2 regions of the Sporosarcina siberiensis genome follow, and region 2 is predicted to be linked to the other one. Evidence: a T-box and tRNA genes for the amino acid it is inferred to sense, from the RefSeq annotation. Region 2 holds a T-box; the other holds one or more tRNA genes.

Region 1 (14,139 bases), on a different contig from region 2:
TACTGTCTTCTCATCCAATCACATAAATCACGGACAATTTGTATGTTTTGAGCTGGAGGAATGTAATGCGTGAAGTTAGGGAAGTATCGTGTTTCATATACTTTTCCATTTTCAAATAAAGCGTTTTCTAGTAATTTTGCTTGTTCAATAGAAACATGTTCATCTTGCATCCCATGTATAATTAGTACAGGTGCATTCAGTTCACTGATTCGAGCTAAAGCATTTCGTCTGCGATATTCGTCAGGATTCGTATTAGGAGTGCCGCCGATTACCCTTTTCATCATCTTCCTCATATCTTTTCGCTCTTTGTATGTAAATATTATATCAGAAACACCTGACCAAGTAACAACTGATGTAATATCTTCCCTTAGAATTGCTGTCCAAAGGGCCATAATGCCACCACGAGAAAAGGCAAATAAATGAATCTTGGATGAGATGCATTTTGGATTCTGTTTCAAAACATCAACAGCATTTATTGCATCTAAACGATCGTCTCCACCAAACTCATCTTTTCCTTCTCCTCCTCGATTTCCTCGATAATAAGGAGCAAATACGACAAAGCCTTGCGAAGCGAACTGCGCAATTCTCGAGGGACGTACCATCCCAACATGCTGAATTCCGCCTCTCAAATAAATTATTCCTTCATATTGTCCATCTGCAATTGGCTCAGCTAATAATCCCTTTACTTTGAAACCATCCGACCAATACGTAATCTCAAATAAACGAACATTGGGATTTGGAGATGGATAGTTACGTTTATTTTCCATCCTTGCATCACAATTCAAGTTCTCCCACCCGCTTTCTTATAGCCGATATCCCTTCATCTTTCATATGAAAACTTAAATACTCACAAGAATCAAGTTCAAAATCATTCATCCAAACTACGCCATCTGTTTCAAGTAGTGAATAATTCGAATGTATTTTAACAACAGATCCAGTGAATACAGCTTTACAAAAAGGAACATCTCCATGAACAACATATTCTGCAACATGCTCTAAGTCGTTTATAAGGACACCTGTTTCTTCTAATGTCTCTCTCATTGCAGCTTCGACCAAAGTTTCATCCTTTTCAACTTTACCACCAGGAAATTCAACTCCTCGCACTTTATGTTTGGCGAGGAGCCACTTTCCTTCATGTTTTAAAACAACCAACACATGATTTATTTCTATTTCAAAAAAGTCCTTTTCAAATGTTAAATCCACTTTAAATCCATTCAAGTCTTTAAAAGAAATCAAATCAAATACCCCTTCCTCCGTTTAGTGTATCGGAGGTGAAAATTCATTTCAACGAAAATAAGGGAGTTCCTCGATAAATTTTTGTGTTTCTTCATCCGTAAATTCATGGATTAAAGCATAAATCTTTTTTGTTCGTATTTCTATATCATCATTGAAACCTTCATAAAAGGCAGGTATGAATCGAAAATGAGATCTAAAAAAGTTCATATTTTCCATCTCATTGGTTTGTTCAAAAAGATTTTGAAAAATGGGGATATACTCTCGTTCTAAACTCACTTCATATTCCCATGCCGAAACATCAGGTTGAAAATACACTCTTTGATTTGCAACGGAAACATACGCTTTATACTTTTCCATATTGGTAACCACCTTTTTTTGAATTAGTATGTCGTAATTCAAAAAAAACATGCATCACCATTTAGGGAAGATGCATGCCGTTATAGACTTATACCTGTACGTCAACTGAATTCCCTTTATGGGGATGTGCTACAGTTGGTTGATCAGGTAAACTATTCAACATCTCGAGAGCAGCAGAAGAACCCATTGAAAGAGATTTGCTCAATACACTCATTTGAACAGTAGATTGAAGACTTCTTAACTGACTCGCCATAATTGAATTTATATCCATATGAAAAACCACCTTTCACATAACTTATATCGTCTCAAATCGCTACATTTTCAGTGAAAGTTAAAGTTTCATAAAACTCTAAGAAAATTACTTATTATCTTCGCCAAGAAATGCATTTAGCATCCATTGATGTTTTTCAACGCTCTGATAAATCGCATTTAACAAGTCTTCTGTCATATCGTCTCCATTTTTTGCAGCTTCGTCCATACCTTTTTTCAAAGAGGACATAATTTCATCAAAATCGTTGACAATTGTTTCAACCATTTTATCTGATTTTTCATTACCTGTCGCTTCTTTTATTACAGATTGTTCTAGATGTTCAGCTAAAGTCGCAACTGGATTTCCACCGAGTGTTAACACTCGTTCTGCGATTTCATCCATATGAGTTGTAGCCTCGTTGTAAAGTTCTTCAAACTTAGCATGTAGTGTGAAAAACTGATGCCCTTTCACATACCAATGGTAATTATGAAGTTTCGTATACATTACTGACCATGTGGATACTTGCACGTTCATTTCTTTAATTAGTGATGTAGACATAAAAAAAACATCTCCCTTAAAAATATTTATTAATCTTCTTACTGTATGTTTACCACAAGAACCAGTACATTAAACATATAAGCAAAATTAGGGAGCAATTAAAATGAAAAAAATACTTATGATGATGATTAGGATTTATCAAAAAACAATTTCGCCGTTAACACCGCCATCTTGTCGATTTTATCCGACTTGTTCTCATTATGGAATTGAAGCTCTTGAAACACACGGTGCATTGAAAGGCTCATGGTTAGCCGTTCGTCGCATTTCAAAATGCCATCCATTTCATGAGGGCGGTTTTGATCCTGTTCCAGAAAAGAAAACAAAAAACTAAATCGCAGTTATAGAAAATGGTTCAACTATCGAGTTGAACCATTTTCTTTAGTTGCAAAATGAGCTCTGTTCTTGTATGATAAAAAAAGTTAGTGACCAAATCGTAATGATTACTGTTTGAAAACGGAGAGGAATTTATCAAATGAAAAAGAGCTTCTTTTTAGTACTATCCTTAACACTTATTTTTATATTAACTGCTTGTACTACTAATAATCCAAAGTCCGAGGAAATTGGAGATAAAAAGCTAAACATTTACACAACTGTATTCCCACTACAATATTTCGCTAAAAGAATTGGTGGAGATCATGTTGATGTAAAATCAGTCTATCCAACTGGTGCGGATGAACATACTTTTGATCCTACACAGAAAGAAATGATTGCACTTGCTGATGCTGACTTATTTTTTTATATCGGGCTAGGCTTGGAAGGTTTTGTAGAAAACGCTGAAAATACACTTAAGAATGAGCATGTGAAAATGGTTGCTACTTCAGCAGCAATAACAGAAGATATGCTTAGCGAAAATCACGATCATGACGACAATGAAGATTCTGAAGAACATCACTCTCACGACAACGGAGCTTTGGATCCGCATGTATGGATGTCTCCTATTCTGAGTGATGCTCTTGCCTTCTCAATTAAAGAATCCCTTATTGAATTAATTCCAGAACATGCTGCTGAAATCGAAAAGAATTTCGAAGAAGTACGCAATGACCTTTTAGATCTTGATCGAGCATTTATAGATATGGCTTTTAATGCAAAAACTAAAACATTCTTCGTATCCCATGCGGCATTTGGATATATTGCTGACACTTATGGCTTGGAACAAGTTGCAATTGCCGGTTTGAATTCACAAAGCGAGCCGTCTCAAAAACAATTGGCGGCACTTGTTGAATATGGTGAAAAAAATAATGTAGAATACGTTCTTTTTGAACAAAATGTATCCTCAAAGCTTACGGATGTAATTCGAAAAGAAATTGGTGCTGATTCTTTGATGTTACATAATCTTGGAGTATTAACAGTTGAAGACGTGGAAAATAATGAAGATTATTTTTCTTTAATGTATAAGAATATTGAAACATTAGAACAAGTTCTAAATTAAGTTATAATTGAATGATACTAACCCACTCACTGTCAACTTTAGGCTAAGTGGGTTTTTCTTCGTTCTATGATAAATCCAACATATCTTTTAATTTACGACGTAGTAATTTATTTGAAGCATTACGGGGAAGTTCATTTACATAATAGAAATGTTTCGGAACTTTATAACGAGCTAGTCTCTCTTCGCAATAATGTTGCAATTCCAAGTCCATTACATTTTCATTAATTACAACGAATGCCACTGGAATACTTCCCCACTTCTCATCATCGATTCCACAGACTCCTGCTTCAATGACTTTCGAATGTCCTAAGAGTACATTTTCAATTTCAGCTGGATATATATTTTCTCCTCCAGAGATAATTAAATCTGATCGACGATCTACTATGTATAAATATCCGTCCTCATCTAGATATCCGATATCTCCTGTTGGCAGCCATCCATTAACTAACGGATTTTCGGACGCAAAATGTCCAATGTATCCAGGTGTAACATGTGGACCTCGAATATACACTTCACCACTCTGTAGTGGAGTTGAAGTATCCTTTATCTTAATTTGGTTGAAAAATAATGGTTTGCCAGCAGAACCGACTTTCCTCATTGAGTCAGATGCCGATAGGGTTGCTGTTTGTGAACTGGTTTCAGTCATTCCGTACGTCTGAAGTATAGGAATTCGGCATTTTTCTGCTCTTTCCAAGTAACCTACCGGAACAGGACCTCCGCCTGCAAGCATTGCTTTAAAAGAAGAGTGGGCTATAGCATTATTATCCTCGAATTCGCGAAGAATCTTATCTAACGTTGCAGATACAACAGATATATGTGTTATGGAACCATTCATTAGTTCCTTTGCTACTTCTGAAGCTTCGAATTTTTCATAAAGTTGGACTTTCATTCCATAAATTACAGAGCGTACAAGAATTGAGAAGCCACTAATATGAAACAGTGGCATTGTACAGAGCCAAGTATCCTCATCATCGAGACCTAAATTTAAAACAGAAGAAATGGCACTAGAAGTATGATTTCCTGAGGTTTGGCGTACTCCTTTAGGTAACCCACTTGTTCCGGAAGTATACATGATTGTAATTGTTCGATCCGTATCCCAGATATCCTCAATATCAAATTGTATTTCCCTCATTTGTTCAATTTCAGAAAATAAGATAGCTCTGATTTTTGATTCTGGAATTACTAATTTTAAGTCATCAGATACAAGTACAGCAGTTGCTTCTGAATCTTTGATTTGCCATTCGAGTTCTGTTCTCGTCAATCTGCTGTTCAACATCACAATTTCAAGACCTAGATGAATGCAAGCATGTATCATAAAAACCATATCTGCATTAGATTTGCCAAGCAGAGCAATTCGGTCCCCTTCATTTAAACCGTAAGCGTTAATCTTTCGAGCATAATTCTGTGCTTTACTATTAACTTCGGAAAATGTCCATGTCTCTTTTCCAAACGATAATGCTTGTTTATTCGGGCTTAAATAAGCTCTTTGCAAAAGCCAGTTAGGTATCATATAATTCACCTTTCACTTCAGAAAAAGCTGCCCAATAACAGGCAGCTTTTTCGTCTTTTTATAGTAATTACATATCTCGTATAGCATTTGAACTTATACTACGAAACCTATCTTAAGGAAAACGTGGGAATTGACCAAAGTCTGGTTTACGTTTTTCCTTAAATGCATCCCGGCCTTCTTTTGCTTCATCAGTCGTGTAATAAAGAAGGGTAGCATCTCCAGCCATTTGCTGAAGTCCAGCTAGTCCATCCGTATCCGCATTCATAGCCGCCTTTACAAAGCGAAGTGCTGTAGGACTCATTCCAAGCATCTCTTCACACCACTGAACCGTTTCATCCTCGAGTTGGTCATAAGGAACAACAGTATTCACAAGACCCATGTCAAGTGCTTCCTGTGCGTTATATTGACGACATAAGAACCAAATTTCACGCGCTTTTTTATGGCCGATAATACGTGCTAAATAACCTGAACCATAACCTGCATCGAATGAACCAACTTTAGGTCCTGTTTGGCCAAATATCGCATTGTCCGCAGCAATCGTTAGATCACATACAACGTGCAGTACATGTCCTCCACCAATCGCATATCCTGCTACCATCGCGACAACAGGTTTAGGAATAACACGAATCAAACGTTGTAAATCAAGAACATTTAGACGTGGTATTTCATCTTCTCCAACATAACCACCATGGCCTCGTACTCTTTGGTCGCCACCTGAACAAAATGCCTTTTCTCCTTCGCCAGTTAAAACAATAACTCCAATACTTGAATCGTCTCGTGCACGTGTAAATGCATCGATTAACTCTACAACCGTTTTGGGACGGAAAGCATTCCGAACTTCAGGTCGATTAATTGTAATCTTGCCGATTCCTTTAAATTGCTCATATTTAATATCTTCATATGTACGCAGTGTTTCCCATTGACGAGTCATAATAATAAGCCTCCTATTTTTTTAACTCTGTAATATGTTCCTCTATCATTGTAGCAAACAAAGTCGGTTTTTCCACATGTATTGCATGTCCTGCAGACTTAATTGTCGTATGTTTAACAATTGGAAACGTTTTTTCCATTTCCCGGGCAATAAGAACAAACTTTTTGTCGATTTCTCCAGTAATTAGGAATACAGGTATTTGGACTGTTTGGAGACTTTCCCAGTAAGATGGTTGGCTTCCAGTGCCTATTCCAATCAAACTATTCGAAAGTCCAATAGTACTTTGCCTAAGTCTTTCTTCTCTAATTGCTTTTTGTTTTTTTGTAGAGAGAAGTTTTTGAGATTTAAAAAGCGGTATATTCTCCCAAAAGTCAACGAACTTTAACAATCCATCTGAAGTTAATCTTTCAGCCAGTGCTTTATCTGCTAGTCTACGTTCTGAACGCTCCTGCTTCGTCCTCAAACCAGGAGAAGCACTTTCGAGTATTAATGATAAGACTCTTTCCGAATACTTCACAGTGTAAGCTAGTGCGATTCGGCCACCCATCGAATATCCTATTAGAACAAATTCAGTAAGACCCAATTCATTAAAAACAGCCTCTAAATCTTCTACTTGTTCTTCCATCGTGTATCTTTGCTCATTTTTAGGAATTGATGACTTTCCATGACCTGTTAAATCAATTCGGATAATCTTAAATTTACTTTCAAATATCTGAACTACTTCACTCCATGTTTCCACACTACCTGTAAAACCATGTAAAAAAACAAGTACCGGCAACGAAGTATCTCCATTTATTTTTACATAAATATCGGTTTCACGAACATTTATCAATCTTTCAACCATTTAAATCAATTCTCTCTATGATTTCAGACCATAATTTCCGATGTCCTTTTACATTTTCACTACGATCTGTGAACACCTCGATGATTCTTAGCGGCTTGGTTTTCAGTTTTGGTATTACAGACTTAAATTCCTCTATCGTCCTTACAGCATCATACTGAGCGTCGTACATCGCTGCTATATGTCCGAACGTCAATCCTGTTGGCGTACCAAAGAGGTTTTCAAAGTGAGTGCTCGAATTTGCTTGCGGAAGATATGAGAAGATCCCTCCACCATCATTATTCATTATAACAATTGTTAAATCCGTTTCAATAAAACGTGTTGCAATCAGACCATTCACATCATGTAAAAATGATAAATCCCCGATTAACAACCAAGTAGGCCTATGTCGGGCTGCCTGAATCCCAAGTGCTGTCGATACAACACCATCGATTCCGTTTGTCCCACGGTTTGAAAAAATCGTTACATCCTTCACTGTTTTTCCAAAGAAAGTGTCTATATCCCTGATGGGCATACTGCTTCCACTTACTAAATCTACTCCACTAGGCAAATGGTCGAAAAGTAATTGAGCAAACGCACCTTCATCTTCGACAGTATCACTGTATTTTGCTGTGATTAAACTTACAATTTCATTTGTCTCTATCCACATTTTTGAGTAGGCTGTTTCAGTTTTAGTTATCTTAATACTAAGCACTGCTTCTGCAGCAGAATGAATATGGTGCGTAACAACACCTATTGGGTCTCTAAATTCAGGAGACTCATCTATAGCTACAACAGTCTGAGGTTTTATTTTCTTTAAGAATTGTGAAAGTGGTTTGGAGACCGGTTGTGCTCCGAACCTAATTACCATATCTGGAATTGCTTGTTTTACAAAAGACTCACTTTTTAAAATGGCATCATAATGATCTATGCACAGAGATTTTGAGCTCTTTGATAGTCCAGTTCTTAGATTTGACAAGGGATCACAAAGTACAGGCCAGTTAAGAGCTTCAGCAAATTCCCAAAATAAATTTTTATCAAAATTGATAGGCATTTCTCCAACAATAATAATTCCCTTATCCGTTCCATTAACCAGAGTTGTTAATTCCTTAACTACGGTTTCATTCAGTGTCTCAGTAACTTTAAATCGCTTTACGAATGTCGAAGGAGCGGCCTTCATATCAAAATCAATATTAAACGGTTCTCGGAAAGGTACATTTATATGAACAGGTCCTTTCGGAGCCGTTGTAGCTATTGATAAAATCCGATTTATTTGACGATCAATATAATCATCAACATCACGATTGTTTTCTGGAATTGGGAAATCAACACTATATTTCACTTGATTTCCGTACATTTGAATCTGATCGATTGCTTGTGGTGCACCTACACCTCTTAATTCATGTGGGCGATCTGCGGTAATCACAAAAAGAGGAATTCGTGCATTACGTGCTTCTGTAATCGCCGGAAAATAATTCGATGCCGCAGTGCCTGAAGTACAAAGTAAAACGACAGGGTCACCCGATGCTTTTGCTAATCCAAGGGCAAAATAACCTGCAGACCTTTCGTCAATCTGTAGGTACATTTCAAGACCTTCTGTTGATGCAAATGCATAGGCAAGTGGAGTTGAACGAGACCCTGGACTAATTACAACCGCCTTTACACCTGCATTCATGAGTGCGCTTGTCATTTTACGAACATAGTTTGTTAACATTTGTGAGTTATCCATTTAGTTTTCCTCCAAGTGCACGTAAAACTGGTCTAAATTTCACCCAAGTTTCTTCATATTCTTTTTCGGCGGTTGAATCTGCAACGATTCCACCCCCAGCGTAAAGATACGCACTATCACCATCAAGTAAAGCTGATCGAATAGCGACCGCAAACTCTCCGTTTCCTTTTGTATCCGTCCAACCAATTGGACCGGCATAGTAGCCTCGATCCATTTTTTCCTCGTCACGAATTATTTCTCTAGAGATTTCGTGTGGAACACCACCTAGTGCAGGTGTTGGATGAAGTGCCTGAACAAGACTGAAAATATCTGTATCCTTTTTCAATTGTCCTTCGATTGGTGTAAACAAATGTTGAATATCACGAAGTTTCATTAACTTTGGTTTCAACGGCATAGAGATGTTTGTACAATTGTTCTCAAAAACATTAGAAATCATATTTACAACATAATGATGTTCGCCACGATTTTTATGATCATCAAGTAATTCTTCACCAAGGGCTTTATCTTCGTCAGCTGTTGTTCCTCGTCCTATAGAACCCGCAACACAAGCTGAATAGGCTTGTCCATTTGAAACCTCTATTAACCGTTCAGGTGTTGCGCCAAAAAATAATTGTCCTTCTCTTTGAAGCCCGAAAACATAACTTTCCTGTTGTTCATTCGATATATGATGCAAAGCAGAGTCAGATTGAACATTACTATCAAAGTTCAGTTTTATTGAACGAGCAATGACAACTTTTTCAGCTTTTCCTTTTTTAATAAGGTTTGTTACATCTGTGATCGATTTCATGTATTTATCTTTCCCGCGTTCCTCAAGTGATACGACAAAAGGTTTTTCAGGAGATTTAAATTCATTTACTTGTGCAAAGTGAATTAGACGATCTCGTTCATTCCGTAGCTCGTCAAATTCATCGATTGCATTCTCATTCTTCGTAACAAGATTGATCGAAATGGAAGTCATTCCATTTTTAATTGTCAGCTGAAAAGAAGGCACAAAGAAAAAAGCTGTAGGGAAATTACCCCATTCTGAGTTTTCAGTATGATTTGTATCAAATGAGAATCCTCCGAAGAGAATAGGCTCAATATCTTTTTCTTCTTTAACTAATGACATACAAAGATTTTTCCATCTAACTGAAATGTCTTCAAATCGATTGTCAGCATTTTCATTTGACAACACTGTCGCATGTCCAATGCCCGCAAGAGTCAATGTGTTGTCAGCATTTTGCCAATAAAAACGTTCATTACTATAATTGGCTTCCCCTGCTTGAAAAAACAGTAATGGAGAAATTCGTCCAATTTCGATTGTTTCCGTGAAGAAACGCAAATAATCTTTTTCTACAGCCTTTGTACTTGAAGCAGTAATCTTCTGTTTCATCTTTTTCCCTCCGTACATTAAACGACTCATACTAAGAGCTTATATCCTTATTCTATCATACAGAATTTTAGTCGTTTCAGCACACAATAAGCTAATGACGTATTTACTTTGCTGAAATTAGAGTACAATAGATAGGGCATAATAAATAATAAGGAGAGAATCATTTTGCAACATAAAATACAAGCTGATACTGGCTGGCGTATTTGGTGGCAACTAACAAGGCCACATACACTAACAGCAGCCTTTGCACCCGTTTTTCTTGGAACAATGATTGCCTTAACGTATACCAACATTCATTTTCCACTCTTTTTCGCAATGTTAATTGCAAGTATTTTTATACAAATGGCGACAAATATGTTTAATGAATACTATGATTTTAAATTAGGATTGGATACCGAAAATTCCATTGGTATTGGTGGAGCAATTGTTCGTAATGGCGTCAAACCAAAAACCGTATTAAATATTGCCTTAGTATTATATGGCGTTTCTATTCTAATCGGTATTTACATATGTATGGAGACCTCTTGGTGGATTGCCGTGGTCGGATTAGTCTCAATGTTAATAGGATATTTATACACAGGCGGGCCTTATCCAATAGCATACACACCTTTTGGTGAACTTGTATCTGGTATCGTTATGGGAGTTTTTCTAATTCTCATCGCTTTTTATATTCAAACCGGTACTGTAACAACTTCAGCAATTTTGCTATCAATTCCAAGTATGTTTCTTGTCGCTGCTATTATGATGGCTAATAATATACGCGATCTTGAGGGTGACAAAGAAATTGGAAGAAAAACACTTGCAATTCTTTTAGGACGACAAACAGCGATTTCAATTTTGTCGATTTTCTTTATAATTTCCTATGTTTGGATCATCACATTGGTAGTATTAGGACAACTTACACCATGGGCACTTATCGTATTACTCAGTATAAGAAAACCAATGAAAGCTATTACTATTTTCAGGAAAAACCTTCATCCTCTTCAAGTGATGCCAGCTATGAAAGAGACCGCTGTTACAAATACTGTATTTGGTTTGTTACTCGGAATGGGAATTCTAATTGGACATCTTTTCTCATAACTTTCTTAAAAAATGAACAACACTGCTGTTTATATAATCGTAAATAAAAAAACTGCCTAATCCACAAGTTCAATTTTGTGGTTTAGGCAGTTTTAATTATGAAGTTCATCAAGCGTGGGCATACTGAAAATTGAACCTAATATAAGGATGTGATTGAATATGCTAAATGGAAGTCAAAAATCTTCTCTAAAAAAAGAACTAACCGAAATAAAGGCGCAATTAATGACTACAAAAAACGAATCCAATATTAAGGACAGTGCACAAGAAGATTCTGGAGAATTATCCATGTATGCCAACCATCCCGGTGATCTCGGAACTGTGCTATATGACAGAGAAAAAAACATGGCTATCAATGTACACGCTAACGCAGAGCTTGAGAAAGTTGAGAATGCCTTAAAGCGATTGCAGGAAGGCTCCTATGGGAAGTGTGATGAATGTGGTATAAATATTCCTTTTGAGCGTTTAGAAGCTATACCCTATACAACAGTTTGCATGGAGCATGCCGTTGTTCCAGATGCTTTAAAAGACAGGCCGGTCGAAGAAGAAATTCTAAAACCCGCATTCAACAATTCATTTGCAAAAGGACAAGATGAAGATATACGTGATTATCAAGATAGTTTTAAAGAAGCAGCACAAGACGGCACATCGGAGACCCCTTCGGACTTTACAGGAGACCATGACGATTATGAAACCTTATACGAGAATAAAGTATCTAAAGGCATCACAGAGGACTATGAATCCTTTACCGTTACTGATATTTCTGGACAAGGTGTACATGTTGTAGAGTCACCCGAATCAGAAGAATATAAAGAAACACTTGATAAGTTAGGAATTGAATCACCACTTGGAGATATTCCTTATCATCAAAAGGATAGTTATCTGAAACGATAAGATGTTTGTTAATAAAAAATAAAAATGTGCTGAAAAGAAAAAACTGCTTTAAAAGTCAGTCTCGACTTTTAAAGCAGTTTTATTTATGACCCGTACGGGATTCGAACCCGTGATACCGCCGTGAAAGGGCGGTGTCTTAACCGCTTGACCAACGGGCCTTAAATTATGGCGGAGAAGGAGGGATTCGAACCCTCGCACCGCTTACGCGATCTATGCCCTTAGCAGGGGCACCTCTTGAGCCGCTTGAGTACTTCCCCATAAATTGGCTCCGCAGGTAGGACTCGAACCTACGACCGATCGATTAACAGTCGATTGCTCTACCACTGAGCTACTGCGGAATAGTGGGCCTAAGTGGACTCGAACCACCGACCTCACGCTTATCAGGCGTGCGCTCTAACCAGCTGAGCTATAGGCCCTATTGGAGCGGGTGAAGGGAATCGAACCCTCATTATCAGCTTGGAAGGCTGGAGTTTTGCCATTAAACTACACCCGCAAAACAAATGGCTCAGGACGGAATCGAACCGCCGACACAAGGATTTTCAGTCCTTTGCTCTACCGACTGAGCTACTGAGCCAAAACTATGTAAAACAATTAAATAATGGCGGTCCCGACGGGAATCGAACCCGCGATCTCCTGCGTGACAGGCAGGCATGTTAACCGCTACACCACGGGACCATTTGGTTGCGGGGACAGGATTTGAACCTGTGACCTTCGGGTTATGAGCCCGACGAGATACCACTTCTCCACCCCGCGACAACACTATAAGTACAATTTGAACCGTAAAACATTTAGTTATTTAATAAAAATGGAGGAGGAAGAGGGATTCGAACCCCCGCGGGTTTTGACACCCCTGTCGGTTTTCAAGACCGATCCCTTCAGCCAGGCTTGGGTATTCCTCCGGAAAAAATATAGTTGGTGGACCTTGCAGGACTCGAACCTGCGACCGGACGGTTATGAGCCGTCTGCTCTAACCAACTGAGCTAAAGGTCCTTCAAAATGGCGGCAGAGGGGATCGAACCCCCGACCTCACGGGTATGAACCGTACGCTCTAGCCAGCTGAGCTACACCGCCAGGATCTTTATATGAGTTGATAAATGGTGGAGCCTAGCGGGATCGAACCGCTGACCTCCTGCGTGCAAGGCAGGCGCTCTCCCAGCTGAGCTAAGGCCCCATAAAATGGTCGGGAAGACAGGATTCGAACCTGCGACCCCTTGGTCCCAAACCAAGTGCTCTACCAAGCTGAGCTACTTCCCGAGTCAAAACAAATTGTTAATTGTTGTTATAGTATTTAAAGCTATGAAAACACTTTAAAAATGGCGCGCCCGGCAGAAGTCGAATCCACAACCTTCTGATCCGTAGTCAGACGCTCTATCCAATTGAGCTACGGGCGCATAAGTAAAATATACGGAAAAATATTGGTGCCGAGAACCGGAATCGAACCGGTACGGTGGTTACCCACCGCAGGATTTTAAGTCCTGTGCGTCTGCCAGTTCCGCCACCCCGGCAAGGGTGATAAATTGGAGCGGAAGACGGGATTCGAACCCGCGACCCCGACCTTGGCAAGGTCGTATTCTACCACTGAACTACTTCCGCTTAAAAGTGCGGGTAAAGGGAGTCGAACCCCCACGCCCTAAGGCACTAGATCCTAAGTCTAGCGCGTCTGCCAGTTCCGCCATACCCGCATGTATGTTTTAATATATTTTAAAAAGTTTAAAAATGGTGAGCCATGCAGGATTCGAACCTGCGACCCTCTGATTAAAAGTCAGATGCTCTACCAACTGAGCTAATGGCTCGATACTGGTGCCGGAGAAAGGACTTGAACCCTCAACCTACTGATTACAAGTCAGTTGCTCTACCAGTTGAGCTACTCCGGCGCGGAATAATATTTAACATAGAAATGGTGGAGGATGACGGGCTCGAACCGCCGACCCCCTGCTTGTAAGGCAGGTGCTCTCCCAGCTGAGCTAATCCTCCTG
Region 2 (14,270 bases):
CGTGATATGCGTTTTATCCAAGATTACTCGCTATTAATTGATGATGTAATGACAAAGGAAAATCTTGTTACAGCACCAGTTGGAACAATGCTTGCAGATGCAGAGAAAATATTGCAACAGTATAAAATAGAAAAGTTACCTATTGTTGATGACAACGGAATTTTGAAAGGTTTAATCACAATAAAAGATATTGAAAAAGTAATTGAATTTCCGAATGCTGCAAAAGACAATCACGGCCGTCTACTAGTCGGTGCAGCAATTGGTGTAACTTCAGATACAATGGTACGTGTTGAGAAGCTTGTGAAAGCAGAAGTCGATGTTATTGTTATCGATACTGCCCATGGTCATTCAAAGGGTGTTCTTGATACAGTTGCTCAAATTAGAATGGCTTATCCGAAACTTGATATCATTGCTGGTAATATTGCAACGGCAGAAGGAGCACGTGCACTTTATGAAGCAGGTGCAGACGTTGTTAAAGTAGGTATTGGTCCAGGTTCAATTTGTACAACACGGGTTGTTGCGGGTGTTGGTGTACCGCAAATAACTGCAATTTATGAATGTGCAACTGAAGCTAGAAAACACGGTAAAACAATTATCGCCGATGGTGGAATAAAGTACTCTGGAGATATCGTTAAAGCATTAGCTTCGGGTGGACATGTTGTTATGTTGGGAAGTCTTCTTGCAGGGACAACAGAGAGTCCTGGAGAAACTGAGATTTTCCAAGGACGCCGTTTCAAAGTTTATCGTGGAATGGGCTCTATTGCTGCAATGGAGCGTGGTTCTAAAGATCGTTATTTCCAAGATGATGAGAAAAAGCTTGTACCTGAAGGAATTGAAGGACGACTTCCATATAAAGGTTCCCTTTCAGATACAATTCACCAACTAATTGGTGGTATTCGAGCGGGTATGGGGTATTGTGGAACGGGAGATCTTGAGGAATTACGTGAAAAAGCACAATTTGTACGTATGACTGGTGCTGGACTGCGTGAAAGTCATCCACATCAAGTACAAATTACAAAAGAGGCACCAAACTACTCAATATCATAATTGAATTTATAAAAAAGTGGATACTATAAAGACTTTTAAAGAATAGAAAACATTCTTTTTTATTAAGGAACTTCAGTGCCTTTTCTGCGTCTAGATATGAGCGGAAAGGCGCTTTTTTTCTTTGAGTACCACGGAGTAGATTAAATATGGTAAAATGATTTGAATGAAATAGTAATATCGGAGGTAGTATGGTGAAGCATAAATTTAGAAAATATGTAGCAATGATTGCAATACCGCTTTTGCTCTTAGTGACGATTGGTACACATTCAACGCATGCTGAAGAAAGATTAGGCATCCATGTTGACGGTGCTATTTTAATCGATGCGGATAGTGGGAAAATATTATATGAAGAAAATGCCGATACACCACTCGGTATAGCAAGTATGACGAAGATGTTGACAGAGTATATTCTTTTTGAAGCAATTCAAGAAGGTAAAATTAGCTGGGATCAGGAATACAAGGTTAATGATTACACATATGCTGTTTCACAAGATCGTCGTTTAAGTAACGTTCCTTTAAGAAGAGACGGTACATATACTATTCGTGAACTGTATGAATCTGTGGCAATATATTCCGCGAATGCTTCAACAATTGCTATTGCTGAAACGATTGCGGGCACAGAAACTGAGTTTTTAAAGCTTATGAATTCAAAAGCGAAAGAACTTGGATTGACAGATTATAAATTGGTAAACTCGACAGGTTTAAATAATAGCTATCTTCAAGGTATGCATCCAGCTGGGACAGGTGTTGACGATGAAAATGTCATGCCGGCAAAGTCGGTCGCGAAGCTTGCGTACCATTTACTGAAAGACTTTCCTGAAGTACTTGACACAACAAGTATAAATACAAAGATTTTCCGCGAAGGAACATCAGACGCGATTAAAATGGATAATTGGAACTTTATGTTGCCTGGTTTTGTTTATGAATATGAAGGCATTGATGGTTTAAAAACGGGGACAACAGATTTTGCAGGACATTGTTTCACTGGGACTGCAAAACGTGGCGATAAAAGAGTTATCGCGGTTGTGATGAAGGCTGTAGATGCACAGGGCGTCGGATCTTATAAAGCACGTTTTGATGCAACTCGCGCTCTATTCGATTATGGTTTCAACCAATTCTCTGTTGAGGAATTTGTCCCGGCAGGATATGAGTTTAAAGACCAAAAGGAACTAGCAGTAATTAAAGGGAAAGAAAGTTCTGTAGGAATTGCTGTGAAAGACCCAATTCGCATGATGGTGAAAACAAGTGAAAAAGAGCTCTATGAACCTAAATTAACGATTGATGAATCGAAATTGAAGAAAGATGCTCTTCAAGCACCATTTGAGAAAGATGCAGTTGTTGGTCATGTGGAACTTGTGAAAAAAGAAGGGACGGATTACGGCTTTATTGACTCAGATAATTTGTCAGTAGATGTTGTAACTACTTCTGAGGTTGAAAAGGCAGGTTGGTTCTCATTAACAATGCGTGCAATTGGTGATTTCTTTGCGGGTATTTGGACAAGCGCGACAGACTTTGTTAAAGGTATATTTAAATAAGGTTAAGTGCAGCGGACTTTATATAGTCTTGCTGCACTTTTTTATATTCCAAACTGTCATCAGACGATCGATAGCTTCTTCGATTGAATCGACTGAAAGGCCGCCGAATCCTATCAAAAAGCTCGGTTCCTTACTTACTAGTCCTGTACTATAACTATTTAAACTGTTGAGTCGAATGCCCGCTTTTTGAGCAACATCTATAAGCGAATCTTCACTTTGGTCGGTATGTACTGTAATAATGATATGCATACCGGCTTCATCCCCCGAAAATGAAACATTTGGTGAATAGGGCTTAAGAGCTTCTGTTAAGGTTTGAAGTTTTCGCTTGTATATTTTACGCATACGATTCAAGTGACGCGAAAAATGTCCATCTGCCATAAAGCGTGCCAAAATATGTTGATCAAGTCTTGGAACTGTTGAGGAATAATGAATAAAAGCATTCTTATAACGACTGAGTAAGACGTTAGGCAATACCATATAAGCAATACGGAGCGAAGGCATTAGTGATTTTGAAAAAGTACTCAAATAAATTACGCTATCCCCCTTATCCATACCTTGCAATGCTGGAATGGGACGTCCAGTATATCGAAATTCACTATCGTAATCATCTTCAATAATGAAGTGTTCGTCATCAGAGGATGCCCAGTTTAACAATGCTGTTCTACGGGCTGCTGAGAGCACAGTCCCGGTCGGGAACTGGTGAGAAGGTGTTACATAAGCGACAGTTGCTTCAGACTGTTGGAGGGACTGGACGTCTATTCCTTCAACATCTACTCGAATCGGAATTGCTTCTCGATTGTTATGGTAAAACACATGATGCGTTAACGGATAACCAGGGTTTTCGATGGCGTACGTTGCTTTCGTTCCTAAAATACGAATGACTAAAGGCATTAGTTGTTCTGTTCCCGAGCCGACAATAATCTGTTCTGGGGAACAGTCCACACCACGAGAATAATATAAATAACGTGAGATTTCTTGCCTAAGTTCTATGTCGCCGTGCGAATCGCCAAGGAGCAACAGTTCTTTTGATGACTCATCAATGACTTCTTTCGCATATTTTCTCCATTGTGTGAACGGGAATGAATTCGTGTCAATGTGACCTGTAGAAAAGTCTAATGTGAAAGTGTTTTGTTTTTGAACATCTATCCTATCCGTTATTTGAATGTGCTGGACGTATGCAAGTTCTTCAATTTCTTGCACATAAAAACCTTTGCGCGGAACGGATGAAATGAAACCTTCAGCAATTAATTGACCGTAAGCGAGCTCTATTGTTGTTTGACTAACATTAAGAAACTCACCCAGTTTTCGTTTAGAAGGTAGTTTCATTCCTACCGGTAACTTACCATCGGAAATGTCAATCCGAATTTGCTCATATATTTGTTCGTATAATGGAGTATCCCCATCTTTTTTAAGTTCAATTAATAACATTTCCACTGGAATACCTCCCTCTGACCCCTACATGTTTATCGGAACTGGTTATTTCATAAGGGTCAAATATTAGTATACTAAAGAAATAGAAAAGGGGGAAGAAAAATATGAATATGATATATGGCGGCGTCATTATGGATGTCATCAATGCAGAACAGGCAAAAATTGCAGAAGCGGCAGGTGCGGTTGCAGTAATGGCACTCGAACGTGTTCCATCGGATATACGGGCTGCAGGTGGTGTTGCACGAATGGCAGATCCGCGTATTATTACTGAAGTACAAAATGCAGTTTCGATTCCTGTAATGGCAAAAGTACGAATTGGACATATTTCTGAAGCGCGAATTCTGGAGTCGATGGGTGTCGACTATATAGATGAAAGCGAAGTACTGACTCCTGCGGATGAAGAATATCATTTATTGAAAAGCGATTATAAAATACCGTTTGTCTGCGGTGCCCGTAATCTCGGGGAAGCCGCGCGAAGGCTTGGTGAAGGTGCGAAAATGCTTCGGACAAAAGGGGAACCAGGGACGGGGAATATTGTAGAAGCGGTACGTCACCTCCGCATGGTGAATGCTCAGGTGAATAGAATTATTCATATGAATGAAGATGAAATTATGACGGAAGCCCGTAATTTAGGTGCACCTTATGAAATCCTTCTGGCTATAAAAAAGAAGGGTCGTCTACCGGTAACGAATTATGCAGCAGGTGGCGTTGCAACTCCAGCAGATGCTGCACTCATGATGGAACTTGGCGCGGATGGTGTATTCGTTGGATCTGGTATATTTAAATCTGAAAACCCAGAGAAATTTGCACGCGCCATCGTTCAAGCGACTGCAAATTATCAAGACTATGTGCTTCTCGCCAATTTATCGAAAGACATCGGTACTCCTATGAAGGGCATCGAAATATCAACTCTGCCTGCTGGGGAGCGTATGCAAGAACGCGGTTGGTAATAAAACATATTAAATAGCTAATCAAGTCGTACGTTCAACACTTCATTGTGTAGAACGTACGACTTTTATTTTTGGGCTGTCTTGCATAAAGAGCATCCATACATAATAATAGTGAGAGGGGATTAAATATTCAGAAAACGGGGGGTGAGTGACATGAATACGATGACAGAGAGTACGACCTTGACAGAAGAGCAGAAAGTCCTTGATATGGATGCAAACACATTAGCTAAAATGATTGCACACAAACAGATTACGTCATATAGGGCAACAGAAATTTATATTGAACAAATTAATAAAATAAATCCGGTTTTGAATTTCTTAGTAGAAAATCGATTTGAGGCGGCGTTAAATGAAGCCTCGGAAGCGGACCAATTGCTCAAGGAAAACAAAGGGAAAGGTAAATTATTCGGTGTTCCGATGAGTATGAAAGAGTCTTTTGATGTTATAGGAATGCAGACTACAGGTGGCCTGTTAAATCGAAAAGGACTTATACAAACTACGGATTCGGACGTTGTTCAAAAGTTGAAAGATGAAGGGGCAATCATTCTTGGAAAAACAAATACACCGGCACTCTGCTTTTGCCAGGAAACAGACAATAAGATATATGGGCGTACAAACAATCCTTGGGATGTAACTTGCACAGCTGGTGGTTCAAGTGGGGGTGAAGGGGTCTTAATTGCAGTAGGAGGTGCCACGGCTGGAGTAGGTTCAGATATTGGTGGATCGATCCGGTTTCCAAGCCATTTTAATGGTGTGGTCGGTTTTAAATCAGGAAGAGGACAAGTTTCATCTACTGGGAGTTTTCCTGTAGAAAATAATGAGTTGGAAAAAAGAATGCTCGGCATCGGTCCTATAACAAAAACAGTAGAAGATGCAAAATACATTTACAACATTATAGCCAACACACCTGCACCGGATCAAAACCTGTCTAATTACTCAGTAAGTGTATTACCGAAAATGGATTATCCACTATCTGCAGAAACTGAAGCACTTGTAGATTCAGTTTTTTCGTATGTTAAGGACCATTTTGAAACGGATAGGAGTATTCCTCCGTTATTTAAGGAAACTACCCAACTTTGGCAAGAAATCATGTCAATTGATAGTGCGAAAAAACAAAAGGAGTTGGCATACGGAGACAAACCCATTCGGCCCATTCGATCTTTTATAAATGAAAAAGTAAGAGGTAAATCAGATCTGCATCATTATTTATCATGGGCATTGATTGGTGCGTCATTATTTAAACCAAGTGACCAGCGTATTAATGAAATTACAGAAATTATAGCGAGTGGTGATAAAGATGTAAGTAAGTATTTACATGATAAAATTCTTATTTCACCCGTATATCACTCAACAGCTCCGAAACATGGGGGTGTTTTTAAAGAAATATTCTCCATAAGAAAGACGTTTCGACAGTATTTACCTTATATATCATATGCTAATGTTTGGGGACTCCCATCTTTAACGGTTCCTGTCGGGAAGGACAATTCAGGAATGCCGATAGGAATACAATTGATGTGTAAGAATGGTAATGAAGACGCAGTTTTTCAACTTGGGGAACAAATTGAAAAAGAATTCCTAGGGTATGTAAGATATGAGTGATAATTTGCCAAAAAGTCAGTTTTGTAGTAAAATGATTGTAATTTCAAAGTTGAGACGATGATAGGAAGTAGTAGCAAACCTGTTTTTTTGAAGAGAGTCGGCGGGTAGTGCGAGCCGATAAAAACACTTGCGAATCCATCCTTGAGTAGCTAGGTTGAACAGTTAGTAGACCTAAGCCGGCATATTGAACCGTTATTTCAATTAAAGAGGATCTGGATATCTTTATGTTCGTAATCCGGTCAATCAGGGTGGCAACGCGGGTAGCTCTCGTCCCTTTTATTAGGGTTGAGGGCTATTTTTGTCGTTTACTATCTATTATCGTTTAAAAATATAAGGGGGAATTGCAGATGCTTGATATTAGAAAAGTTCGCGCCAATTTCGATGAAGTAAAAGAAAAGCTTTCAAAACGTGGAGAAGATTTATCGGTTCTTGATAACTTCGGTAAATACGATGACAAACGTAGAGAATTGATTGCACAAGTGGAAGTATTGAAAGCAGAAAGAAATGAAGTATCTCAGAGAGTTGCAGAAATGAAGCGAAATAAAGAAAACGCAGATGATGTAATTGCACGTATGCGTGAAGTTGGGGAAGACATTAAGCGTTTAGATTTAGAGCTTAATGAAGTTGAAGAAAAGCTTACGTACATTATGATGCGAATCCCAAATATTCCACATGAAAGTGTACCTGTTGGAGATAGTGAAGACGACAATGTTGAAATTCGAACATGGGGTACTATCCGCGAATTTGGCTTTGAAGCACAAGCGCATTGGGATATTGGAACAAATCTTAATATCCTAGATTTTGAACGTGCAGCAAAAGTAACTGGTAGCCGTTTTGTATTTTACCGTGGACTTGGTGCTCGTCTCGAGCGTGCTTTAATTAACTTTATGCTGGACTTGCATATTGAGGAGCATGGTTACGAAGAAATACTACCTCCTTATATGGTGAATCGTACAAGCTTAACGGGAACAGGGCAGCTTCCAAAATTTGAAGAAGATGCATTTTTAATTGAAGAAGAAGACTATTTCCTAATCCCGACATCTGAAGTACCTGTTACAAACTTTTATCGTGATGAAATCTTGGATGGTAAGCAGCTCCCAACTGCGTTCACTGCTTACAGCACGAACTTTCGCTCTGAAGCGGGTTCTGCCGGTCGTGATACTCGCGGGTTAATACGTCAACATCAGTTTAACAAAGTGGAGCTTGTTCGTTTTGTGAAACCAGAAGATTCATACGATGAGCTTGAAAAGTTAACAGGACATGCGGAGAAGGTTTTACAGTTACTAAATCTTCCATACCGTGTTCTGAAAATGTGTACTGCTGATTTAGGATTTACAGCGGCAAAGAAATACGATATTGAAGTTTGGATTCCAACGCAAAACCAGTATCGAGAAATTTCTTCTTGTTCAAACTTTGAAGATTTCCAAGCGCGTCGGGCACATATACGTTTCCGCCGTGAAGCAGGAGGAAAACTAGAGTACGTTCATACACTGAACGGAAGTGGCCTAGCAATTGGGCGTACTGTTGCAGCGATTTTGGAAAATTATCAGGATCAAGACGGTTCTGTTGTCATTCCGGAAGTTCTTAGACCTTATATGGGTGGGAAAGAGCGGATTAGTAAATAAAAAGAGGCATGTACCTAAGTCAATCGACTTTGGGTACAGCCTCTTTTTTTCGCTGCTTGATTCGTTCACGAATTTCTTTGAAAAATGTTGTAAGTATTCCACCGCATTCTTCCGCAAGCACGCCTTCTATTACATCACACTCATGGTTAAACCGAGGGTCATTCAGTAATCTGTAGAGAGAATCGACGCAACCCGCTTTTAAATCACGTGCGCCGTAAACAACGCGGGGAATACGTGATTGCAAGATAGCACCTGCACACATCGGACATGGCTCAAGTGTGACATAGAGTGTTGTTTCTTCAAGACGCCAGCTGCCAAGTGCTTGGCATGCAATTTGTATTGCGGATAGCTCGGCGTGGGTAACAGCATTTTGGGTTGTTTCACGTAAGTTATGTGCACGTGCAATTACTTCGTCTTTGTAGACGATAATCGCGCCAATCGGTACTTCACCCAAGTCTGCGGCCTTCTGTGCTTCATCAAGTGCCATTTGCATATAGTGTTCATCTTTTTCAAACAAGTTCATACGAATCGCTCCTTTAAAGAAGAATGTACTTTATTCTTCGTAAATAAAATCGGGGTGTAAACGCGGATACAGTTATAGATGTGCTCTCATTTTACATCCTTCGTTATCATTCTAATTGTTCCACGTGGAAAAAAACGAATATTCGACTTCGTGAGACATTATTTTTACTCTGTATGATAATATAAAGTGCACGATATAATTATGAAATGAAAGGGGATTTCTGATGAAAATTCCGTTTATAACAATTGAAGGCCCTATTGGCGTTGGTAAAACGTCGCTTTCCCAAGCAATTGCGGAATCACAGAACTTCCATCAACTGAAAGAGATTGTTGATGAAAATCCATTTTTAAATAAGTTTTACAAGGATATTGAAGAATGGAGTTTCCAAACAGAGATGTTTTTTTTATGTAATCGCTACAAACAACTCAGTGATTTAAAAAAAGAAAACAGTGTTCAAGGAAAACCTGTTGTCGCAGATTACCATATATTCAAAAACCTGATTTTTGCGAAGCGAACACTTAGTTCAACCGAATATGAAAAGTATGAAGCAATTTATAAGATATTAATAAAGGATATGCCGGTACCTAATATTGTTGTCTATTTACACGCAAGTCAAGAAACACTTATGAACCGTATTGCACTTCGCGGTCGAGAATTTGAAAAGAATATGGATCCTACATATATCCAACAACTTTCAGATGATTATCATGTTTTTATGGAACAGTTCGAAAAGGAGCATCCCGAAATTCCGGTTCTCCGTTTTAACGGAGACGATTATGACTTTGTTCAAAACGACATAGATATGCAATTTATATTGCGAGAAGTCAATGCGACGATAAAAAAGGGAGCGACCTTGAAATGAACTTGCGAGAAAAATATGGAATACCAGAAGACGCTGTAATCACAATTGCAGGCACTGTTGGTGTTGGCAAGTCAACGATGACAAAGACACTTGCGGAAGCATTGGATTTCAAAACATCTTTTGAAAATGTAGAAGAGAATCCTTATTTGGAGAAGTTCTATGACGACTTTAAGAAATGGAGTTTCCATTTGCAAATATACTTTCTGGCAGAACGGTTTAAAGAACAAAAGAGAATTTTTGAAGATGGTGGGGGATTTATACAAGACCGATCCATTTATGAGGATACGGGTATCTTTGCACGAATGCATATGGAAGAAGGCACAATGGATCTAGTAGATTACAATACATACATTCATTTATTCGAAGCGATGGTTTTAACTCCTTATTTTCCGAGTCCCAGCGTACTCATTTATTTAGATGGACCGTTAGATGGTATTATTTCAAGAATTCATGAGCGCGGACGCTCTATGGAACAACAAACACCAATTACTTATTGGGAAGAGGTATACGGTCGATACGAAGAATGGATTGACTCCTTTGATGCATGTCCTGTACTGAGATTGAATATTACGGAATACGATCTTGTCAATAATCCGAATGATGTTGAATCCATCCTGGAAAAGATTGGCGATGTGCTGAATAATTAGTTCACAAAAGCAATTCTTCGCTACTGTTAGAAGTATTAAAAAAGGACATCATCCCATTTGGTGGATGATGTCCTACTTTCAAATCATTATGAGTGAAAAGAACTCTTTATAAAGGGATTTTAATGCGATCTTTTCATCTTTTTTATCAATACCAAAAACCAGACTTACTTCCGAAGAACCTTGGTTAATCATTTGGATGTTGGCGCCTGATTCGGCTATCGCAGTGGCGGCACGTGCAGCAAGACCTGTTGTGAACCTCATCCCTTCGCCAACAAGAACAACCATTGAATAATCAGTCGTCCGGAGACGGACTTCATCTGCTTCTAATTCTTCTTTTACACGACGAACGATGCGTTCGCTGTTTTCTTCATTTAAAAATTTACTTCGGATAATGACGGATATATTATCAATACCTGAAGGTGTATGTTCAAAAGGAATCTCTTCGTCTTCTAATATTTGCAAAAGCTTACGCCCGAATCCAATTTCTTGGTTCATTAAATACTTGTCTACGAAGAGCGTAGAGAATCCACTATCTGAAGCTATTCCAATCACAGGTCGATTTGAATGGTCTCGGTCTTTTACGATAAATGTTCCAGGCGCACTAGGATTGTTTGTATTTTTAATACAAACTGGAATCGACTTTAGAAATGCAGGCATAAGTGCCTCGTCGTGGAATACAGAGAATCCTGCATATGCCAGCTCACGCATTTCTCGGTACGTTAACTCTTTGATTGCCATTGGATTATCGACGATGTTCGGGTTTGCTGCAAAAACAGAGTCAACATCTGTAAAGTTTTCATATAACTCAGCATCTACTGCTGCAGCAACGATTGAACCCGTAATATCTGATCCGCCTCGGTTAAATGTTCGAAGTGTTCCGTCTTTTGTGAATCCGAAAAATCCAGGAAAGACAATGATACCAGGTACTTCACGTAATTGTGCTAATTTATTGTATCCTTCTGTTAGCGCGCGGACGCGTTCGGGGCGATCATTGACAAGGAGACCCGCTTTTTTGGGACACATGTATTGCGCAGGCATACCGATATGCGTAAAATAGGCAGCAATTAGTTTTGCATTATTATCTTCACCAGACGCTTTTATGGAGTCTATGAACAGACTCTGATCGCTATAGCCGGCTGCCAAACGACCGCGTAAATCATTTTCGATGGATTGTGTAATTTCATCGGAAAGTCCGAGTTCAGTGGCAATTTGCTCGTATCGACTAACCACTTCTTTTAGTTCTGCCTCGTAATCTTCGTTGTTAAGAGTTGCGTCGGCTAGACGAATAAGCAGGTCTGTTACTTTTTCATCTTCAGAAAATCGTTTACCTGGTGCTGAAACGACAATAATTTTTCTTGAAGGGTCAGATGAAACTATTGCAGCAACTTTTCTAATTTGTTCGGCAGAGGCAACGGATGTTCCTCCGAATTTTGATACTTTCATTTTTATCAATTCCTATCTTTTAAATTAGTATTCTTTGTTTCATCTGAAGTAGAGGGTTGTTATTGTTAATGAATATCCCTATAATGTGTTTATGGATAGAGCAATTGTATTTTTATAGTGTACATACAGTGAGGAGAATCGTCAATTGAAAAATGAAATTAATATTGGATTATTAGGTTTTGGTGTTGTTGGTAGTGGAGTAGCAAAAATTTTGAATGATCATAGAATTGATTTACAACATAAACTTGGAGTTCCTGTGTCTATCAAAAAAGTGTTAATAAAAGATAAATCTAAAAAAAGAGATACCATATTAGATCCTGAGGTATTCACGACGAGTTTGGATGAAATACTAAACGATCCAACAATTGATTTAATAGTCGAGGTAATGGGTGGTATTACAGAAGGGAAAGAAGCAATCGAGCTATCTCTTAATGCTGGGAAGGGTGTTGTAACAGCAAACAAAGACGTCATGGCTGAAAGTGGGCATGATCTACTGAGACTTGCAGATGAGAATAAATGTGATTTATTTTATGAAGCGAGTGTTGGTGGCGGTATCCCTCTTATTCGTACTATGGAGGATGGACTTGCATCCGATCGTATTACTGCCCTAACGGGAATTATTAATGGGACAACAAACTTTATTTTAACAAAAATGAAATATGAAAAGATGTCTTATGAAGATGCCTTAGCAGAAGCAACAGAACTTGGTTTTGCGGAAGCAGATCCTTCATCTGACGTGGACGGCATTGATGCTGCTCGGAAAATGGTTATTTTAGCATCACTTGCGTTTTCAATGGAAGTAAAGCTTGATGATGTATTTGTTCGAGGGATGAAGGACATTAAAGACGGAGACTTGGAACTTGCTGCAGGTTTAGGCTATACAGTGAAAATGGTCGGTTCTGCCGAAATGGATGAAGGCGGCATTGCGGTTTCTGTTGAGCCTGTTCTGTTCCCGGACTCACATCCCCTGGCAACTGTAAACAATGAATATAACGCAGTGTATATTTATGGTGATGCGGTTGGAGAGACAATGTTTTATGGACCTGGTGCTGGTTCTTTACCTACTGCAACTTCTATTACAGCAGATGTTATTGCGGCATGTCGTAATTTGCTATTAGGAGTGAACGGAAAAAGACTTCATGCATCTCAACACGAACGAAAATTAAAAGAAGACTGTGATCGATTTGCGAGTTATTTCCACCGTATTTTAGTGAAAGATAAGATTGGCGTTTTGTCCAACTTAGCGGCAATTTACAGCAAACATGCAGTGAGTTTGGCATCTGTTGTTCAGCATCCATCTAATGATCAAGTGGAAAATGCTGAGCTGGTGTTTATTACTCATCGCATGTCTCGACAACAACATCTAGATGTATTACAAGAACTTAATAATACCCCCGATGTAATTAGTGTGTTAAGCCATTATCGGGTGGAAGGGGAATAATGACAATGAGATGGAATGGATTATTAGAAAACTATAAAGATATGCTACCAGTAACAGACAAGACACCTATGCTTACATTACATGAGGGAAACACTCCTCTCATTTATTTGGAAAATCTATCAAAGGAATGGGGAATTGAACTTTACGTAAAAGTTGAAGGAGCCAATCCTACGGGTTCATTTAAAGATCGTGGAATGGTTATGGCGGTAGCGAAAGCAAAAGAAGAAGGTAAAAAGGTTCTCATTTGCGCTTCAACAGGAAATACATCTGCATCCGCAGCTGCATACGGAGCACGTGCAGGTATGCGTACAATCGTAGTTATTCCGGAAGGGCGAATTGCCCTCGGGAAATTGGCGCAGGCTAAAATGTATGGTGCAGAAATTCTTGAAATTGAAGGGAATTTTGACGAAGCACTACGAATGGTTCGTGAAGCAGGAGAAGGAGACATCGCACTTGTAAACTCGGTGAATCCATATCGTCTTGAAGGACAAAAAACGATTGCGTTTGAAACAATTGACCAGCTCGGTAAAGTACCAGATATATTCGCACTTCCTGTCGGTAATGCGGGCAATATTTCTGCAGCTTGGAAAGGTTTTAAAGAGTATGCAGATAAAAAAGGTACGGCTCTTCCAGAACTTCTAGGTGTACAAGCAGATGGTGCGGCTCCAATCGTATATGATCGTATTTTTGACAATCCTGAGACGGTTGCTACGGCAATACGTATTGGTAATCCTGCAAGTTGGGAACTTGCCAAAAATGCCCTCGCTGAATCTAATGGAACGATTCTTGCTGCAACAGATGAAGAAATTCTAGAGGCATATAGCTTAATTGCTTCTGCTGAAGGAATCTTTGCAGAACCAGGTTCATGTGCATCGATTGCAGGAGTGAAAAAACAAGTAGAGAACGGACAACTTAAGAAAGGCTCGGTCGTTGTTGCAGTTCTAACGGGTAACGGACTAAAAGATCCTGATACAGCAATTGAGGTTAATAAAGAAAAGTCGTTAATGTCGCGTGAAGAGTTTGACCAATTACTGAGTGAGTTGAAAGCGGGGACTAAGTGATGAATGTACCAGGATTTTCGGTGGTCGTTCCAGCGTCTACTGCAAACCTTGGCCCTGGTTTTGATAGCGTTGGTCTTGCGCTTGGTCTTTATATGACTGTGGAAGT

The links. The T-box of region 2 lies ahead of serS (serine--tRNA ligase). A T-box ahead of a tRNA ligase gene usually reads a tRNA of that ligase, here a tRNA-Ser.
Region 1: it encodes a tRNA-Ser, which carries the amino acid that the T-box ahead of serS (serine--tRNA ligase) is inferred to sense. The anticodon was not compared.

Annotation. Positions count from the first base shown of each region.
Region 1 covers NZ_JBHUGI010000027.1:138,497-152,635, forward strand. Annotated here, with positions in the region: gene ACFSFY_RS10725 (alpha/beta hydrolase family protein) at 1-785, opposite strand, end outside; gene ACFSFY_RS10730 (NUDIX domain-containing protein) at 775-1,236, opposite strand; gene ACFSFY_RS10735 (transposase) at 1,285-1,593, opposite strand; gene ACFSFY_RS10740 (putative motility protein) at 1,682-1,864, opposite strand; gene ACFSFY_RS10745 (Dps family protein) at 1,952-2,401, opposite strand; gene yidD (membrane protein insertion efficiency factor YidD) at 2,505-2,732, shown strand; gene ACFSFY_RS10755 (metal ABC transporter solute-binding protein, Zn/Mn family) at 2,874-3,830, shown strand; gene ACFSFY_RS10760 (o-succinylbenzoate--CoA ligase) at 3,895-5,340, opposite strand; gene menB (1,4-dihydroxy-2-naphthoyl-CoA synthase) at 5,453-6,271, opposite strand; gene menH (2-succinyl-6-hydroxy-2,4-cyclohexadiene-1-carboxylate synthase) at 6,285-7,115, opposite strand; gene menD (2-succinyl-5-enolpyruvyl-6-hydroxy-3-cyclohexene-1-carboxylic-acid synthase) at 7,108-8,820, opposite strand; gene ACFSFY_RS10780 (isochorismate synthase) at 8,813-10,192, opposite strand; gene ACFSFY_RS10785 (1,4-dihydroxy-2-naphthoate polyprenyltransferase) at 10,358-11,272, shown strand; gene ACFSFY_RS10790 (TraR/DksA C4-type zinc finger protein) at 11,432-12,163, shown strand; tRNA gene ACFSFY_RS10795 (tRNA-Glu) at 12,250-12,321, opposite strand; tRNA gene ACFSFY_RS10800 (tRNA-Ser) at 12,330-12,420, opposite strand; tRNA gene ACFSFY_RS10805 (tRNA-Asn) at 12,427-12,501, opposite strand; tRNA gene ACFSFY_RS10810 (tRNA-Ile) at 12,506-12,579, opposite strand; tRNA gene ACFSFY_RS10815 (tRNA-Gly) at 12,583-12,656, opposite strand; tRNA gene ACFSFY_RS10820 (tRNA-Phe) at 12,665-12,737, opposite strand; tRNA gene ACFSFY_RS10825 (tRNA-Asp) at 12,763-12,838, opposite strand; tRNA gene ACFSFY_RS10830 (tRNA-Met) at 12,842-12,916, opposite strand; tRNA gene ACFSFY_RS10835 (tRNA-Ser) at 12,970-13,062, opposite strand; tRNA gene ACFSFY_RS10840 (tRNA-Ile) at 13,077-13,153, opposite strand; tRNA gene ACFSFY_RS10845 (tRNA-Met) at 13,161-13,234, opposite strand; tRNA gene ACFSFY_RS10850 (tRNA-Ala) at 13,259-13,334, opposite strand; tRNA gene ACFSFY_RS10855 (tRNA-Pro) at 13,341-13,417, opposite strand; tRNA gene ACFSFY_RS10860 (tRNA-Arg) at 13,478-13,554, opposite strand; tRNA gene ACFSFY_RS10865 (tRNA-Leu) at 13,580-13,668, opposite strand; tRNA gene ACFSFY_RS10870 (tRNA-Gly) at 13,682-13,756, opposite strand; tRNA gene ACFSFY_RS10875 (tRNA-Leu) at 13,764-13,845, opposite strand; tRNA gene ACFSFY_RS10880 (tRNA-Lys) at 13,881-13,956, opposite strand; tRNA gene ACFSFY_RS10885 (tRNA-Thr) at 13,962-14,037, opposite strand; tRNA gene ACFSFY_RS10890 (tRNA-Val) at 14,062-14,137, opposite strand.
Region 2 covers NZ_JBHUGI010000016.1:1,254-15,523, forward strand. Annotated here, with positions in the region: gene guaB (IMP dehydrogenase) at 1-1,047, shown strand, start outside; gene ACFSFY_RS07250 (serine hydrolase) at 1,239-2,582, shown strand; gene pdxR (MocR-like pyridoxine biosynthesis transcription factor PdxR) at 2,601-4,016, opposite strand; gene pdxS (pyridoxal 5'-phosphate synthase lyase subunit PdxS) at 4,118-4,963, shown strand; gene ACFSFY_RS07265 (amidase) at 5,117-6,562, shown strand; T-box leader at 6,611-6,840, shown strand; gene serS (serine--tRNA ligase) at 6,910-8,187, shown strand; gene tadA (tRNA adenosine(34) deaminase TadA) at 8,207-8,710, opposite strand; gene ACFSFY_RS07280 (deoxynucleoside kinase) at 8,934-9,572, shown strand; gene ACFSFY_RS07285 (deoxynucleoside kinase) at 9,569-10,219, shown strand; gene ACFSFY_RS07290 (aspartate kinase) at 10,298-11,662, opposite strand; gene ACFSFY_RS07295 (homoserine dehydrogenase) at 11,808-13,103, shown strand; gene thrC (threonine synthase) at 13,109-14,164, shown strand; gene thrB (homoserine kinase) at 14,164-14,270, shown strand, end outside.